Regions from separate parts of the Clostridium sp. AWRP genome, predicted to be linked through region 1. Evidence: riboswitches for the same ligand, from Rfam matches in the RefSeq annotation. Region 1 holds a riboswitch; each other region holds the start of a gene.

Region 1 (5,694 bases):
TCCAATTATAACTATTCCACATAAAATCATAAAAAGTATTTCCGTAAAATACATAATTATTATGCACTGTCCTATATGTTTGAAACTTAGTTCCATAAGTTTATCCCCTATAGTAGGCTTATAAACTACTTGGCCAAAATAAACATTTGTACCACCAAGCTGTATTCTCATAGCCCCAGCTGCTGCTGCCTCAGGATAAGCACAATTTGGACTCTTGTGGTTTTTCCTGTCCCTTATCATTATTTTAAAACACTTAAAAGGATTTCCCTTTACTACAAAAGCTGATATACACATAAGTCCCCCTGTAATTCTAGAAGGTATAAAATTAAATACGTCATCTACCTTTGCAGGAAAAAATCCTATGTACCTATACTTTTCATTCATATACCCAAGCATGGAGTCCATGGTATTTATCCCCTTATAGAGCATAGCAAGTGGTGCTCCAAAAATAGCTGCATATATAAGTGGTGCTATTACTCCATCGGAGGTATTTTCCGCCACAGTTTCCACATCTGCCCTTATTATTTCCTGACTGGTTAAAGCAGACGTATCTCTTCCAACTATATAGGAAAGCTTTGTCCTTGCATCTGCAATATCGCCTTTTTTAAGGGCATAGTATACTTTCTTTGCCTCTATAGCAAGGCATTTAGCAGAAATAGTCGTCCAAATAATAAGTATATTTAATATGTTGTATAAAATAAAATTTTTTCTAAAAAGCATTAGCACTGCAAAAGGCACAATAAAACTAACCATTGCTACTAGAAAAACTATCAAACCACCAAAGGCCCTTAAGCTCTCATTCTTTTTACAAAGTTTTCTTCCCTTTTTATCTAAATAAGATATAAGTTTTCCTATATATATAACGGGATGGGGAAACCAATAGGGATCTCCAATTATCCAATCAATTACAACTGCTATCACAATATCTATTAAATTCATAAATACAAAAGAACTGGACAAATTTAACCCCTCTTTTCTAATATTAATTATTATCTTTTAATGCCCATAATACTATATATCTTGTCTATATCTAAATTCTTTCTCACTATGCTTGCTAACTTATCCAATTCCCCTTCTCTGAGATTTTCATATGCTTTTGATTTTTTATATCCTAATCCTTTATTTTCTCTTATCTTATTTACAATGAATTCCCTAAAGTCAATTCCATCAAAAACTCCATGTATATAAGATCCAATTACATTCCCTGACATATTTATGGCACCATCTTCTGTGTCAACCTTTTCACCATTTTTATCAGTTATATTAAATAATGGTCTTGCATCTTTTCCATACTTACATATTCCCATATGTATTTCATATCCATATACATCCAATCTTCTATTAGTTAATGATTCACTATCCCTTTTCATTGGGAAGTCAATTTCGCTTTTTGCATTTACTCTGGTTGTAACTTTTTCTTTTTCAAATATAGTTTCTATGTCTAAAAGCCCTATGCCTTCTACTTTTCCTACATCTGTCTCCACTCCATAAGGATCTTCTATAACTTTACCAAGCATTTGATATCCACCGCACAGTCCTATGACAAGTCCAGTTTTACTATATTCTTTTATACGTTTTTCAAGGCCGCACTGTCTAATTTTAAGTAAATCTTCTATAGTATTTTTACTTCCTGGAATAATTACTAAGTCCGGATTTCCAAACTCTTCTACAGATGTTATAAATCTTACGGAAACGTCTTCTTCACTTTTAAGTGCATCTAAATCTGTAAAATTAGATATATGAGGCAGCTTTATTACAGCTATGTCAATAGGTGCTGTAACTTTTTTATTAAATTCTACAGCTCCATCTTCATCCTCAAGAGCCAATCTAAAATGAGGTATAACACCAAGGCAAGGTACCTTTACTATATCCTCAAGCATCTTAAGTCCGGGCTCCAGTATATCTTTGTCTCCTCTAAATTTATTTATTATAGTACCCTTTACTCTTTTTTTCTCATCTTCTGTAAAAAGCAGCATTGTTCCTGCAATGGATGCAAATACTCCTCCTTTGTCTATGTCTCCTGCTAAAAGTACTGGTGCATCTACTGATTCTGCCATACCCATATTCACAATGTCTCTATCTCTTAAATTTATTTCTGCAGGACTTCCTGCACCTTCCATTACTATTATGTCAAATTTCTTCTCCATCTTTTCAAAGTGTTCTTTAAGCATATCCCTAAATTCCAGCTTCAAATTATGATACTGCATAGCAGTGCTGTTGCCATACACTTTTCCGTTAACTATAATTTGACATTTTTTATCTGAAGTTGGTTTTAACAATATAGGGTTCATATATGCTTCCGGCTGCAATCCAGCTGCATAAGCCTGAAGTACCTGAGCCCGTCCCATTTCTTTGCCATCTAATGTTATATAAGAATTTAATGACATATTTTGAGATTTAAAAGGACATACTGAATAACCATCTTGTTTAAATATTCTACAAAGGGCTGAAACAATTATACTTTTTCCTACAGAAGAACCTGTTCCCTGAATCATAATTTTTGCCATAACAAATACTCCTTCCAAAACTTCCTAAATATAATAAAAAGTTTACTTTTAATTAATACACACATATCTATATCAAAGCCAAAAGGCAGTAAGCCTTAGAAAGCTAACTGCCTTTAACATAAAAACCTCAACTTAAGCTGAGGTTAACCACACTAAAAGTTTCTCTCCCTCCGAAAGCATAATGACAATCAGGCAGGTCTCCTGGCTTATGATTCATATTTACTTTAACCTTCCTCTTTTAAGAGTGGTAACTAAAGTTCATCATCAAATACAGTAGCGGGGGCTGCTGCGGAGTTTAACCGCATTCCCTTTTCACCTATAAAGGCACCTGAGTCTTCTATTCAATTTATACTCTAAGTTTATTATAATTATAGTTTTATGTCAACTTTAAATATCCAATATATTACATAAAATAAATAAAAATTTCATGTAATTCTAAAGTATTACAGTTAATAACATTATTTGATATTATATTTTACTAAAAACTCACTATCTTCCATTACGTTGTTGTAAGAGTCGTCCCTTATTATATTATGATCTTCAGAAAATACGAGAACTCGTTTAAAAAGTCCATTAACATATTCAAAATCATGTGTTGAACATATTATGGTTTTCCCTGCTTTATTTAATTTGATAAAAAGATCATTTAAGAATTTCTTTCCCTTAGGGTCTATCCCACTCATAGGTTCATCTAAAACCAGGACTTCAGGATTGAGAGCAAGTACAGCAGCTATAGCCACTCTCTTCTTTTCTCCGCCACTTATGTTATAGGGCTCCCTGTTTTCTAAATCTTTCACATTTAAAAGTTCTAGACAGTCATTTACCCTTTTATTTACTTCATCTTCATCCATTCCCATTTGCCTTGGTCCAAAAGCAATTTCCTCGTATACGCTAGAGCAAAAAAGTTGTGCATCGGAGTTTTGGAATACAAATCCAACTTTTTTATGAAACTTCTTTGAGAAATTACCTTTTTCCAATTCATTTTTGCATATTTTCACATCATCAAAATAGTAATTTCCCTTTGTGGGAAATACCACTCCATTTAATAATTTTAAGAAGGTAGACTTACCGCTTCCATTTGCACCTATAAGTGCTATGGATTCTCCTCGTTCTATAGTTACATTTATATCTTTTAATACTTCATTATCTTTATATTTAAAAAAAGCGTCCTCAATTTTTATCATCTTAATCCCACCCTAGATATGTAAAAATACATAGTTATGATAAGTACATTAACTATTAAATATATTAGATCAAAAAACTTAAATTTAAATTTTTTGTGAGACACATACTCTCCTGTAAATCCCCTGCATTCCATAGCACAATACATTTCATCTCCCATTTCTTTTGATTTTAAAAATAAACTTCCAATTATCTTTGAAATAGAAGAATATTTTTTACTATTTTTTCCTATAGATCTAAGCTTTAGTGCATAAAACATGTCCAAAGAAAATTCACCTAATATATAAATGTATTTTAAAGTTATGTCAAATACCAAAATAAATATGTCCGGTATAAAAAACATCTTTAGCGCCTTAGTTATGTCATGCCATTTAGTTGTATAAGATAAAACATTTATTGAAATTATAGTACCAACTACTTTTAGTAAAAGCATTTCACTATTTCTAATGTTCCCCATAAATATAGAAGGTATGAGCATTATAAATGTAAAAAATGGAATAGAAATGCTTAAAAGGAGTATTTTTTTTATATCTTGAACATCCAAAAAACTTAAAATTAGTAGAAAATAAACATCTACAAGCATTACATAAGTAAAATTTTTAGACAATGATAAAAATAATATATTTAAAATAGTAAAGGAAAGTTTTAACATAGGATTTAAATTGTACATAAAGCTATTATTTACTTTATTGTTTCTTTTAATAAGGGATAATAGATGTAATATAGAAAATATACTTTTATCTATAAATTTATCTTTATCCTCTTCGGGAACGTATTCATCTTTTTTAAAAAGCCAATCCTCCATAAATTACACCTTCAATTCTAATTTTTTAATTTTCTCACTTCCTTGTTAAAAATATATCATACTAACGATTATTATTCAATTAAATAAAAAATATTCTTGTTAGCTTAATCCATAAAAAACATACCATACACCCATTCCTATGGCAGTTCCACTTTTCTGTTCCTTAATTAAAAAATCTTTAAGTTGTTCTCTGTGAAGTGCAATTACCTGTATATCTTCCTCTGGCTCCAATTTCTGTATAGGAATTTGATTTTCAATTAAATCTTCATATATATCAACCCTTGCTAATGTAACTTTATCTGTTAAAAGTGCAGGATTTGAATAAAGCAAAGGACTCATTGATTTTACTTCTCCCTTATATCCAGTTTCCTCCTCCAACTCTCGTAGTGCATTTTCGACTATATTATCCCCTTCAACAAGGCCTGCTGGAAATCCAATAACGTATTTATCTATAGCAGGTCTATATTGTTTGATAAATATATACTTATTAGATGGTACAAGCTTGCTAATTATTACTACTGTATTTGTAGTATTGGTTCTTTTTATTCTTTCCCACTTTAAGTCCTCATTATTTTTTCCCTTATAAGTTATTTCCTGTAATTGAATCCACTTTCCTTTATACAGTGTTTTTTCCGATATTTTTTTCATCAATCCCATCCTCCTATTTTTTTGGTCTCCTGACCTATTATCATAATTCCCTTTTTAATATCTTCTTCACTTACTCTTGAAAATCCAAGCCTAAAGGTATCATATCCCTCATCATTTACATAAAATACATCACCAGGAGTAAATATTACTCCTCTCTTACAGCATCTTTCTAAAAGCTTTCTGGAACTTATATTCTTTAGCTTTATAAATATATGCATTCCACCCTCACCAAATATATCTTCACAAGGAATATACTCTCTTGCACATTTTAAGGTGAATTCATATTTTTCCTTATATACTCTTCGAGCTTTCTTTATGTACTTTTCAAAATTTCCCTGATTTAAGTAATCATAAAAAATTGCCTGATCTAAAGAAGAAGTGTGAATATTTCTAGCTCTTTTACAACTCTCTAAATAGTTTATAAGCACTTTATCCGCAAGTATCCATCCTATCCTTATTCCAGGAAACAACACCTTTGAAAAGCTTCCTATATATAGGATACTATTTCCACTGCCGCTAAACGCAGCTATAGGTGCTACATGTGTTCCTGAA
Region 2 (5,694 bases), 940 kb from region 1:
ATATATTTGAAATTAAGACAGAAATAATTTTTTACATAGCTGTCTTTCTAAAATATCATAGAAAGCTAATTTACAGAAAAAATCTAACACTCTCATTTTAATGAGTAAAATAGAATTCCCATAGTATCACTTTTTTTTACAGCTTCAAGTTCAATTCTTATATTTTTAACAGCATTAACCATATTAATTAAACTAGCGTTTGTTTCTGTAATTCCGCTTGTCTTCAGGTTGCAATCTGGATTAATCCAAAGTTTATTAATATCTAATGTACTAAGTATTACTTTTATGAGAGTTTCTATCTCTTTTATGTCTGGTAGTTTAGGGGAATGCACATCATATATTCCAGGACCTATTTCAAATTTAAAATTACTTTTCTTTAATAAATTTAGTAATGAAAAATTAGATTTGGCGGTTTCTATAGAAATAACATCTGAATCCATAGATTCTAGTACTTTAAATATATCTTCAAATTCACTATAACACATGTGTGTATGAATAGAAGTTTTTGATTTTATCTTAGAATGTGTTAGCTTAAAAGCAGGAATTGCCCAATCTAAATATTTTTTATGCCAATCAATTTTTCTTAATGGCAGTTTTTCTTTCAGTGCAGCTTCATCAATTTGAATTATTTTTATTCCTTCTTGTTCTAAATCTAATACTTCATCTCTAATAGCAAGTCCTATTTGATAAGCTATTTGTTTTAATTCTAAATCTTCTCTTGGAAAGGAGCAATTTAAAATTGTTATAGGTCCAGTAAGCGTACCTTTAACTGGTTTATTGGTTTGTTTTTGAGCAAATTTAATCCAATTTGTTGTTATTGATTCAGTACGTTTTACATCTCCAAAAATTATAGGAGGTTTTACAGTTCTAGTGCCATAAGATTGTACCCAACCATTTTGAGTAAATAAAAAACCTTTAAGATGTTTTCCAAAATATTCAACCATATCATTTCTTTCATATTCACCATGTACTAATACATCTAAACCTGCCTCCTCTTGAAAATGAATTGTATCTTTAATTTTTTCTTTAATGCTGGTTTTATATTGATGCTTTGAAATGTTACCGTCTTCATAATTTTTCCTGAGTTTTTTTATTTCGTCAGTCTGAGGAAATGAGCCTATTGTTGTTGTTGGAAGAATGGGAAGTTTTAAATATTCTTTTTGAATTTTTCTACGTTTTTCAAAAGGATCTTTCCTTATGAAATCTTCTTTTTTTAAATTTTTCACTTTTTTTCTAACTTCTAAGTCATAGCATAATTGATGGTTTCTCTTTTTTTTCAAAATTTCTTGATTTTTTAAGTATTTGATGCTAATTTTATATTCATTACACTGAAGTAGTTCTTGCAAATCTGTAAGTTCACTTAATTTTTCCTCTGCAAATGAAAAATTTTCTATGTATTGAGTGAAACACGTAAATTTTTTTAACTTTGGTTTTCTTGTATTTAATTTTTCTTCTTTAACTGTATAAGGTACATGAAGAAGAGAACAAGAGGTGCTTATATAAATTCTATCTTTATCAATATGTTTACTTAGTTCTTCAATAATTTTGATGCTATTATTATAATCATTTTTCCATACATTCTTTCCGTTAATAATTCCAGCTATTAATAGTTTATTTTTGGGAAATCCATATTTTTTAATTAGGTCTATATTTTTCTCACCTTCAACTAAATCTAATCCTATTGCATTAAATTTCATATCACTAAAGTATTTATAAATATCTCTTACATCGCCAAAATAAGTTTGAAGTAATATTTGAAATTTATATTTTCTATTTATAATTTTGTCATAAGCAGTTCTAAATAAAAATATATCTTCTTGTGTTAAATCTGTTACTAAAATAGGCTCATCAATTTCAATATAACTTATATCCTGTCTTTCGAACTTATCTAATATAGCTGTGTATACATTTGTAAGCTCATCCAGGCATTCTTTAAATGTTCTGTTTGTTTTTAAATATGAAAGCTTGAGAAATGTAAAAATTCCTATTATAACTGGCTTTGTATCAATTTCCTCATCTTTAGCTTCCTTATATAAATCAAAAGGTTTAGTATCATTTAGGCAAAAATAAGTATAATTATCTATTTCAGGTACTATATAATGATAATTAGTATTAAACCATTTTTTCATAGGCAAAGCTTTTACATCCAGGTTATCATTTTGATAACCTCTTGCCATTGCAAAATATGTGTCTAATTTAGAAAGTTTGAGCTCTTTATAACGTTTTGGTATGATATTTAACAGAAATGCCATATCTAACATATTATCGTAATATGAAAAGTCATTAGATGGAATAATATCTATTCCCACTTCTTTTTGGGTTGTCCAGTATTCTTTCCTTAGTTGTTTTGCAGTGAACTTTAGCATATTTGAATCTATCTTTTTTTTTAAGTAAGATTCTACTGCAAACTTTAGTTCTCTGTGCACTCCAAGTCTTGGGTAACCTACAATTGTTGATTTTATCATTTTTATTCCTCCTTAATCTTCACTCCCAAAGATTTGATTATTTTAAATATAAGGCAGGTTTCCTGACTTATCTTCATCCTACAGATCTCCCTTCCCGCTTAATGTAGTGGCTATTGAGATTTTCGTCTGAAATACAGTAGTGGGTGCTGATCAAGATTCCAACTTGATTCCCTTTTAACTTCCTTTTAAAGAAGCACCTTATATTTCAAAAAGCTATTAGATACAATTGATCTTTCAAGCTTGTTTAAGAATTATTATATTATTAAATAATAATTATAGTATTATATGGCGATAAATGTCAATGATCAATTATATTATTGACATTAAACTGTAATAGGTATAAATTATAATTAAGTTCTATAAAGACAAATATAGGTTTAATCTAATTTGATTAATTAAAAGGGAATCAGGTGAAAATCCTGGACTATCCCGTAGCTGTAATAGAGGAGTTTTAGTATATTATGCCACTTAAATATTGGGAAGGCGTACTAAAATGGTGAATCTTGAGTCAGAAGACCTACCTATATTTTACACAAATATCTCTACGAGTGATAGGGGGAGTGTTATGATGATAGTTTTGTTAGATTTTCTATAACTAATCAAACATTTTTATAATATTTCCTTTTAACGCTTTTGTTAAAAGGAATTTTTTTTAAGGGAGGATTTTTTTATGAATCGTTATTTTTACCAGACGCAGTTTTCTGAATATAAACCAGGATTAATTTCTTATTTAAATAAAAGTAATAAAATAAAATTAGAAATTAATAATGTATATTTTTATAAGTATCTCAAAAAAGTAGTGGGATTTTATAAAGAACTTGAAAATTATTATAATACTTATTCATTAAAAGAAAAAGAAATTGTGGAACAAGATGGAATAAATATTCAAAATATTAATGAAGTTCTAAAACTTGATATATATTTATATAACATTATAATTATGTATCAAGACGATACTATATTTGAAGAAGATTTTGAATTTAGTGATAGCTTAAAGAAATGGATTCATTGTATTGATGAAAATACTTTACTTGCATACTTTAACAGCGGTTATGACGGAGATACTTTAAATGACAAAAAGATATTCTGTGATTTTTTACCTCAAGAATTTAAATTTGACAATTTGGAAAAACGAGTTAATATAATTTAAAAATAAATATGTAGTTATCTTTACAGCTTAAATAAGCATATAGATATTTTTGTTAATAAAAAATTATATGAGCAAAATAGAATTTCTTATAGAAGATTATGTTGACTTTTAAAAAATTATGTACTAATCTTAACATAAAGATAATAAAAATTTAATATTTAGCATTAGGTGCTGTCAAATGGGATAGTTAAAAGGAAAAGTGTAAAAAGCACTGCAGCCCACCGTTACTGTATGGAGAATGAAACCCTAATTATGTCACTGGATTTTTATATCTGGGAAGACAGGGGAGTAAGATGAATCTGAGCCAGGAAGCCTGCCTGATATTATGTTAATTCTTTCGGAGGGGAAGATGTTACTATATTTAAGCTTGTTTATGATTAAAAGTAAACGGTTATATTGACATGAGAGAACTCTAGTGGTTCTTTTTTAGTTTATTAGTCATATAGAATATTTATGTAATAAAAGGGACTTTCGAAGGAAGGTCTCTTTTATTATGGTACGCCTAGCATGGACGCAATCTTAAGGGTGAAAGTCCCTAGCGTGGAATGCATAGTTTAAGACAAGGGGGTCCATGGTGACGTGGAATCTGGAGGAAGTGGGCGGCAAAATACATAAATCAAAAGAGGTGAGAAAATGAACAGATTTAAAGATTTAACAGGAAAGAAATTTGGACGTTTAACAGTTATGTCTGTTGCAAATAAAAAATATAAAGATAGGGGTGTTATTTGGAACTGCTTATGTGACTGTGGAAACAAAGTAAAAGTTAGAGAAAGACATTTAATAGATGGCGGAACTAGAAGTTGTGGATGTTTGATGATAGAACATACTAAAATTATTCAGGTTAAAGCAACTAATGTAGATAGGTTTAAAGGAACAAAAATAGGCCAATTAACACGTAAAATTTCTTCTAGTAATTCTAGTGGTTACAAAGGTATTAATTGGGATAAAAAAAGAAGTAAATGGAGAGTACGTTTAACTCTTGCAGGAAAAGAAAAACATTTAGGATATTTTGATAAATTGGAAGACGCAATAGAATGTAGAAAAAAAGGTGAGGAAAAATATTTTAAGCCTATAATTGAGGAATACAAAAAGTCTTCGAAAATTTTAAGCGTATCTTTTTAAGGAGATGGTATACAAGCAAGAACTTAAAAATTAATAATATTAAGATTAGTTTATATTACATAATCTTAGAATTTAGAAAGGAGAATGAAATGAAAAAGATATGGAAAAAGGCAAGTTTTGTTATGATGCTTATATTTACATTAATGACATTTGCACCATACACGGTTATGGCAGATACCGTACCAACAACATCAACGCCCTCTTTAACTCAAGATAAAGATGGAAATTATACGGTAAGTTCAGTAAAAGACTTAAACAAACTCAGGGGGGATATTGATAAGGGAATAGACTATTCGGGTAAAAATGTTCTGTTAACTCAGGATATTGATGTAGGTAAATCTGAATTACCTTTGAAATCTTTTACAACACAAAATACGTTTAATGGTACTTTTAATGGAAAATTTCATACTATAAGTAACTATAATGATCCCAAATCTGGTTTATTCAATATTATTAATAAAGATGGTATTGTGGAGAATGCTAGGATTGATGCTAACGTAGTTATTGAAGGTGATAAAATTGAAAATTATGGACTAATTGCTAATGAAGCAAGTGGAACAATTATTCGCTGTTTTTCAACAGGAACAATTACAAATAAGGTTAAAGTTTTTTTTGAAGCAGGAATAGTTGCTAGGGATACAATTGGACAAACAAGTAGTATTGCAGCTGGGTACTTAAAAGATTGTTACAGTAATGTAATTATTGATAATCAATCATCAGAGGAAATGGTGAGATATGCAGGAATTTGTTCAATGGGTGGTGAACAATTAGATCACTGCTATTTTTATGGTAAATTTACAGGAAATTATACTGGTGAACATAGCGATAAATGCCAACCAATCCTATGTTCAACCTATTATGATAGTAAAACTGGAGTTACCACAAGTGCAGAAAATTGTGCATATGATAAAGATGTATTAGGTTATACCCCATCTTCTTCTGATAATGGTAACCCCA
Region 3 (5,694 bases), 930 kb from region 1:
GCTTTAGAGAAAATAGCAAAGTATTGGTCAACTCAAGCTGATGGATATTCTGAAATTAATCAGGAAGAATTGGAAAAAGAGCAAAGAGCCGTATGGTTAAAATTAATTGAAGACAACATACTCAAGGGAAGCTGCTTAAAAGTACTTGATATTGGATGTGGTCCCGGATTTTTTTCTATACTGATGGCGGAAAATGGTCATAGGGTAACCTCTATAGATTTCAGTGAAAAAATGTTAGAAAATGCAAAAAAGAATACAAAAAAATATGAAGTAGAAGATAGAATTGATTTTTTAAAAATGGATGCACAGAGTCTTACATTTGAAAATGAAAGTTTTGATTTGATATTGAGTAGAAATATCACATGGACACTTGAAAATCCAAATCAAGCTTATAAGGAATGGCTGCGTGTATTAAAACCTGGCGGATGTTTTATGAATTTTGATGGAAACTGGAGAATGAATTTATATGACAAGAATTTAGCAAGATTATGTGAAGAAGACAAAAAAAAGCTAGTCAAAATGGGGTATGAGGTCAAAGATGATGGACATGGTAAAGAACAGGCTGGAGATTCTTTGAATAATCTTCCTTTGAGTAATATATTAAGGCCATTATGGGATGTTGAAACACTTATTGAATTAGGATGCACAAATATAAAAATATTAACAAAACTACCACATAATATTATGAATGAATATTATAGCATTTTATATACACATATGCCAATGTTTATGGTTAGAGCACAGAAGGGATAGAAAAATTTATTAAGTGATAGTAAGGCTAATGAAAGGCAAATAAACGACGAAAGAATGGATGTAAGCTATAATGATTAATTTGAAGAAGAGTATTAATTTAACAGAAGGCGTTATATGGAAGCAGATACTACTTTTTGCACTGCCACTTTTGGGATCCAGCTTGATTCAACAATTATATAATACAGTTGATTTGATTTTTGTTGGAAATTATCTTGGCAAAGAAGCTGCAGCAGCAGTTGGAGCTAGTTCCTTGATTATTACCTGCTTGGTAGGATTTTTTACGGGAATGTCAGTAGGGGCAAGTGTTGTTATTGCTAATATTGTTGGATCAGGGAAAAAAGAGAAATTAAAAGATGCAATACATACGGCAATAGGACTGAGTTTTATTGGGGGAATAGTACTTTTCATTATTGGATACATAGGTGCACCATATTTTTTAAAGTGGATGAATGTTCCAGGGGAAATACTGAAACCAGCTGTTTCATATATAAGAATCTATTTTTTAAGCCTCATTTCCATTATTACCTATAATATGGGCTCCGGTATTATACGAGCTATGGGTAATTCTAAAATACCAATGTATATACAACTTTTTGGTGGAATTGTTCATGTATTAATGGACGCATTGTTTATAGCTATTTTTGAAAATGGCGTTAATGGAGTTGCATGGGCAACGCTTTTATCGCAGACGGTAACTGCTGTACTGATATTATATTATTTGACACATTTAGAGAGTAAATATAGATTAGAATTTAGAAAAATACGAATACATAAAGATATACTGTTACCTATTCTTAAAATTGGAATACCGTCAGGGTTTCAAAGCATTGTAATAACATTGTCCAATGTTATTGCACAATATCATATTAATAGCCTAGGTGTAAATGCAATTGTTGCATTTACAGCATATTTTAAAGTAGAATTGCCTATTTATCTTCCAATTGTAGCTTTTGGACAAGCAATTACAACGTTTTCAGGGCAGAATATAGGTGCAGGAAATATTAAAAGGGTAAAAGAAGGAACGAAGGTATGTATACTGATGGGAATAGGTGTAACCATGGTATCAAGTATGATTTTGTTGATATTTGGACGCCAAGCTTTTGGAATATTTAATCATGATAGTGTGGTAATTGATTATGGAATTCGAATAATAAGTACTTCATTTCCCTTCTATTGGATTTATGTTGTTTTGGAAGTATTGGGCGATACTATAAGAGGTGCAGGAAAAGCGACTCCACCAATGGCGATTATATTATCTAATATATGTGTGCTTAGAATTGTATTGCTCTTTACTATAATGCATTTCTATCATGATGTTCGGGGAGTAGCAATTACATATCCCATAACCTGGGCTACAACAGCATTTTGTATGGCTTTATATTACCTAAAAGGTAATTGGGCAAAGAAGTTAGGCACTAACAAAAAAATAATTAGTCCCAATTTGCAAAAAATATAGATAAATCTATCAGTATCAAAATAAAACTAAATTAAAGCAATTTATCAATATGATACGAGAAAATATTCAAAATGATAAACAGAGTTCTTGATTTCAGATGGAGTTTTTTCTCCATCTGAAAATTATTAACAGGATTCTTAGTGCTTTAGCACTCAGAAGGTGCTATTCTTTAGGGGAAATCGTTATCCAGTGTAGCATCGGATAAAATTTATAATTTTAAGTAGGAATATTGCAAGCTGAGAGATTGGCATATAAATTGCTTTCTAAAAATAGTATAGTTTTGAAATAAATTTAATTATTTAAACCCTAAACTCTAAAATAAAAAATACTTAAGAGCAGTCCCTCCTGCGCTTAAGTACTTTTTATTTTATTTTGACAATTTTGTTGTACATTTATTTTATTGGATGACTATATGACCTAATATCCCCACGCACTCTGTTTGTGCAAAGCAAAATAATAGGCATAAAATTTGCGGTATTGATATATAGCTTATATATTTGTATAATTAAAATATATGTACAAAGTATGTATAAATAATGTTTAAAGGGGAATGTTTTATGAAAAAATTAGTTGTTAAAGATAAGTCTTTATGTATGTCTTGTTTAAGTTGTGAAATGGCTTGTTCTGAGGCATTTTACAAAACCTATGGCAATTCTTGTATTAAGATTGATGAAGGAAAAGATGGATCTGTAGATTTAAAAGTGTGCAACCAATGTGGAGTATGTGCTAAAAAATGTCCTGAAGAGGCCATTAAACAAAATGCTAAGGGAATATATATGATAGATAAAAAAGCTTGTACTGGATGTGGTACATGTGTAGAAGCCTGTCCAAAAGGTATTATTGTAAAAGTAGAAGACAAGCCTAATCCAAGTAAGTGTATGGCATGTGGTATTTGTGTTAAAGCTTGTCCTATGGGAGTGCTTGAAATTCAAGAAGATTAAAATGTTTAATAATGGATTTATTGAGAAAATAATGTTGACTTTTCAAAATTTATATACTACTATTAACATAGAAGTAATAAAAATTTAATATTTTTACTGTTAGGTGCTGTCAAATTGATAGTTAAAAGGGAAAGTGTAAAAAACACTGCAGCCCACCGTTACTGTATGGAGGATGAAACCCTAATTATGTCACTGGATTTTTATATCCGGGAAGACAGGGGAGTAAGATGAATCTGAGCCAGGAAACCTGCCTGATATGTCGTTTGATTCTTTCGGAGGGGAAGATAATACTGTGTTTGCTGTTTATAATTAAAAGTAAACGATTATACTGGTATAAAAAGAACCCTTGTGGTTCTTTTTATTTGTTTTATGCAGTAAAATAGTATGAATTTGTATTGGTAAATGGAGACCTTCGAAAGGGGTCTCTTTTGTTATATTAAGCATTATAAAAGTAGACAAGCATATTGTAATTTTACCCTTTCGAGGAGGTGATATTTAGGGTAAGGTCTAAAAATAAATAGCATCAGATTACTAAATATGGAGGTGAAATAGAGTAAAGTTCCAAATGACAAAAAATAAAATTTGAAGGAGTGCATTTTAATGATTAGAAGACTAAAGAACAAATTATTTGCAACTTTATGTGTGGCAGCATTGACCTTAGGAACTGTGGCAGTCCCATCTTCTTTTAACAGTGTACAAGCTGCTGGAACTACAAAAACTGTTTATGTGGATGTTGAGAAAAATGTTTTAGGACAGGATCCTATTTTGCAGCCAAAAGCAGTTACACTCAGTGATACGGCTACCATTGCTGATGCTACAAAACAGGCCGTAGGTGATGGAAATGTAAATATAGTTCCAAGCCAGTATGGAAGCTACATAACAGGCTTTAAAGATACTACAGATAATCAAGCAGCTTTTAACAACAACTATAAATTTAAGACTGTACTTAATAATATAACTAAGGGTATTGTTTTTGACACTACAAAAGCGTACAAACAAAATATTGTTACTGATCCAAATTATTTAAGTGAAAAAGAATGTGATGGAATCTCTGGATGGATGTTTACAGTAAATAATAAATTGAACCATGACAGCACTCCTTATAATGGAGGTACAACATTAACTAATGTACCAGATGGAGCTGTAATTCGCTGGGAATTTACAGCAGCAATGGGAGCAGATATGGGACTAAATAGTGCATATTTACCAACTGAAGCTTCTAATGGATATTATGATTGGAGCACTGCTGTATTTGCTGATCCATTCTTTATAAGAGCAGACAAAACAGCTTTGATTACTAAATTGGCAACAACTGCTAAACCAGCTAGTGTAAGACATGGACGTAATCAATATATTGCAGCACAATATGCACTTAAAAATCTGACAATTAGTCAACATGATGTTGATAATACATTAAACAACTTAAATAATGCACTTAAATAGTGCAATGAGGAGATTACATTTTGTGTAATCTCCTATATGCACTTTTGGAAATTGGGAGTGAAAATTAAATGATAAAAAAGAAAAATGCTCTATCAAAATTTTTAAGCATTTTAGCTATAATTTGTTTTATGTTTAGTACCTTTCCTTCTTTACCGGTACTAGCGGAAGGGGCCAATCCTTCACTTGCTGCTGATACAAAGGGCCAATATATTATTAATTCAGTAGAGGATATTAACAAGTTTAGGACAGATTTAAATAATGGGATAGATTATACCAATAAAATAGTAGTTTTAGGTTCAGATGTAACAATTACTGATGATGTAAAATTAACACCTACTACTGGTACCTTTCAAGGTTTTTTTAATGGACAGGGACACAGCATAAAAAATTACAATGATTCATTAACAGGATTTGTTTGTAGAATAGGTAGTAATGGAGTTATTACTAATTTACATATGGGTATGAATGTATCCAACGCTGGCGGATTAGAAGAGAACAGTGAACTAAAACCGGGACTTTATTATTATGGTTCTATTACAAATGAAAATGAGGGCAAAATAAGCTTATGTAGTGTAGAAGGAACTGTTACTACTGATAGCCGCGAATTAGGGGAAAATGGATCATTCAGTATTGGTGGAATTGCAGGTATGGTAGATGATTCTAACAATACTAATTGTGTTGTAGAAAATTGTTACAGCAGGCTTAAAATTCAGGCTAAAACTGATGATAAATATGTGCAATCTGCAGCTGGAATAGCTTTTGAAACAGATAGCAGTGATCGTACTAAAATAATTAAGAATTGTTATGCAGCAGGACAGATAACATGTTATGAAGGAGCAGTGGGAATTGGATGTGGAAGTTCTGGTAATTATCCAAGTAGTTACTATGATAAAGATGTCACCACTGTTACAGATGATACATTAGGTGGTGTTCCAAAATCTACAGCTGAAATGAAACAAAAATCCACATACGTTGGCTGGGACTTTGATAAGATATGGGATATTGATCCAAGTAAAAATGATGGTTATCCTTATTTAAAATCAAATCAGAAAAATGATGGTCCAGTAACTCCTGCTATTGATATGCCCGTAGATGTGAATA

The links. Region 1 has a riboswitch for cobalamin ahead of DMR38_RS16010 (cobyric acid synthase). Riboswitches for the same ligand answer to the same signal wherever they lie in the genome.
Region 2: it holds a riboswitch for cobalamin, as region 1 does, so the genes downstream of both, DMR38_RS11620 (hypothetical protein) here and DMR38_RS16010 (cobyric acid synthase) in region 1, are expected to answer to the same signal.
Region 3: it holds a riboswitch for cobalamin, as region 1 does, so the genes downstream of both, DMR38_RS11660 (hypothetical protein) here and DMR38_RS16010 (cobyric acid synthase) in region 1, are expected to answer to the same signal.

The regions. Positions count from the first base shown of each region.
Region 1 is NZ_CP029758.2:3,466,143-3,471,836, forward strand. It holds gene cbiB (adenosylcobinamide-phosphate synthase CbiB) at 1-939, opposite strand, end outside; gene DMR38_RS16010 (cobyric acid synthase) at 990-2,507, opposite strand; cobalamin riboswitch at 2,681-2,854, opposite strand; gene DMR38_RS16015 (ABC transporter ATP-binding protein) at 2,966-3,691, opposite strand; gene DMR38_RS16020 (energy-coupling factor transporter transmembrane component T) at 3,688-4,494, opposite strand; gene DMR38_RS16025 (NUDIX hydrolase) at 4,594-5,142, opposite strand; gene DMR38_RS16030 (PLP-dependent aminotransferase family protein) at 5,142-5,694, opposite strand, start outside.
Region 2 is NZ_CP029758.2:2,527,094-2,532,787, reverse strand. It holds gene metE (5-methyltetrahydropteroyltriglutamate--homocysteine S-methyltransferase) at 93-2,465, opposite strand; cobalamin riboswitch at 2,500-2,681, opposite strand; cobalamin riboswitch at 2,822-3,005, shown strand; gene DMR38_RS11620 (hypothetical protein) at 3,136-3,615, shown strand; cobalamin riboswitch at 3,765-3,951, shown strand; gene DMR38_RS11615 (hypothetical protein) at 4,249-4,737, shown strand; gene DMR38_RS22305 (Ig-like domain-containing protein) at 4,827-5,694, shown strand, end outside.
Region 3 is NZ_CP029758.2:2,539,846-2,545,539, reverse strand. It holds gene DMR38_RS11675 (class I SAM-dependent methyltransferase) at 1-753, shown strand, start outside; gene DMR38_RS11670 (MATE family efflux transporter) at 824-2,209, shown strand; gene DMR38_RS11665 (4Fe-4S binding protein) at 2,767-3,150, shown strand; cobalamin riboswitch at 3,235-3,420, shown strand; gene DMR38_RS11660 (hypothetical protein) at 3,751-4,593, shown strand; gene DMR38_RS11655 (cell surface protein) at 4,662-5,694, shown strand, end outside.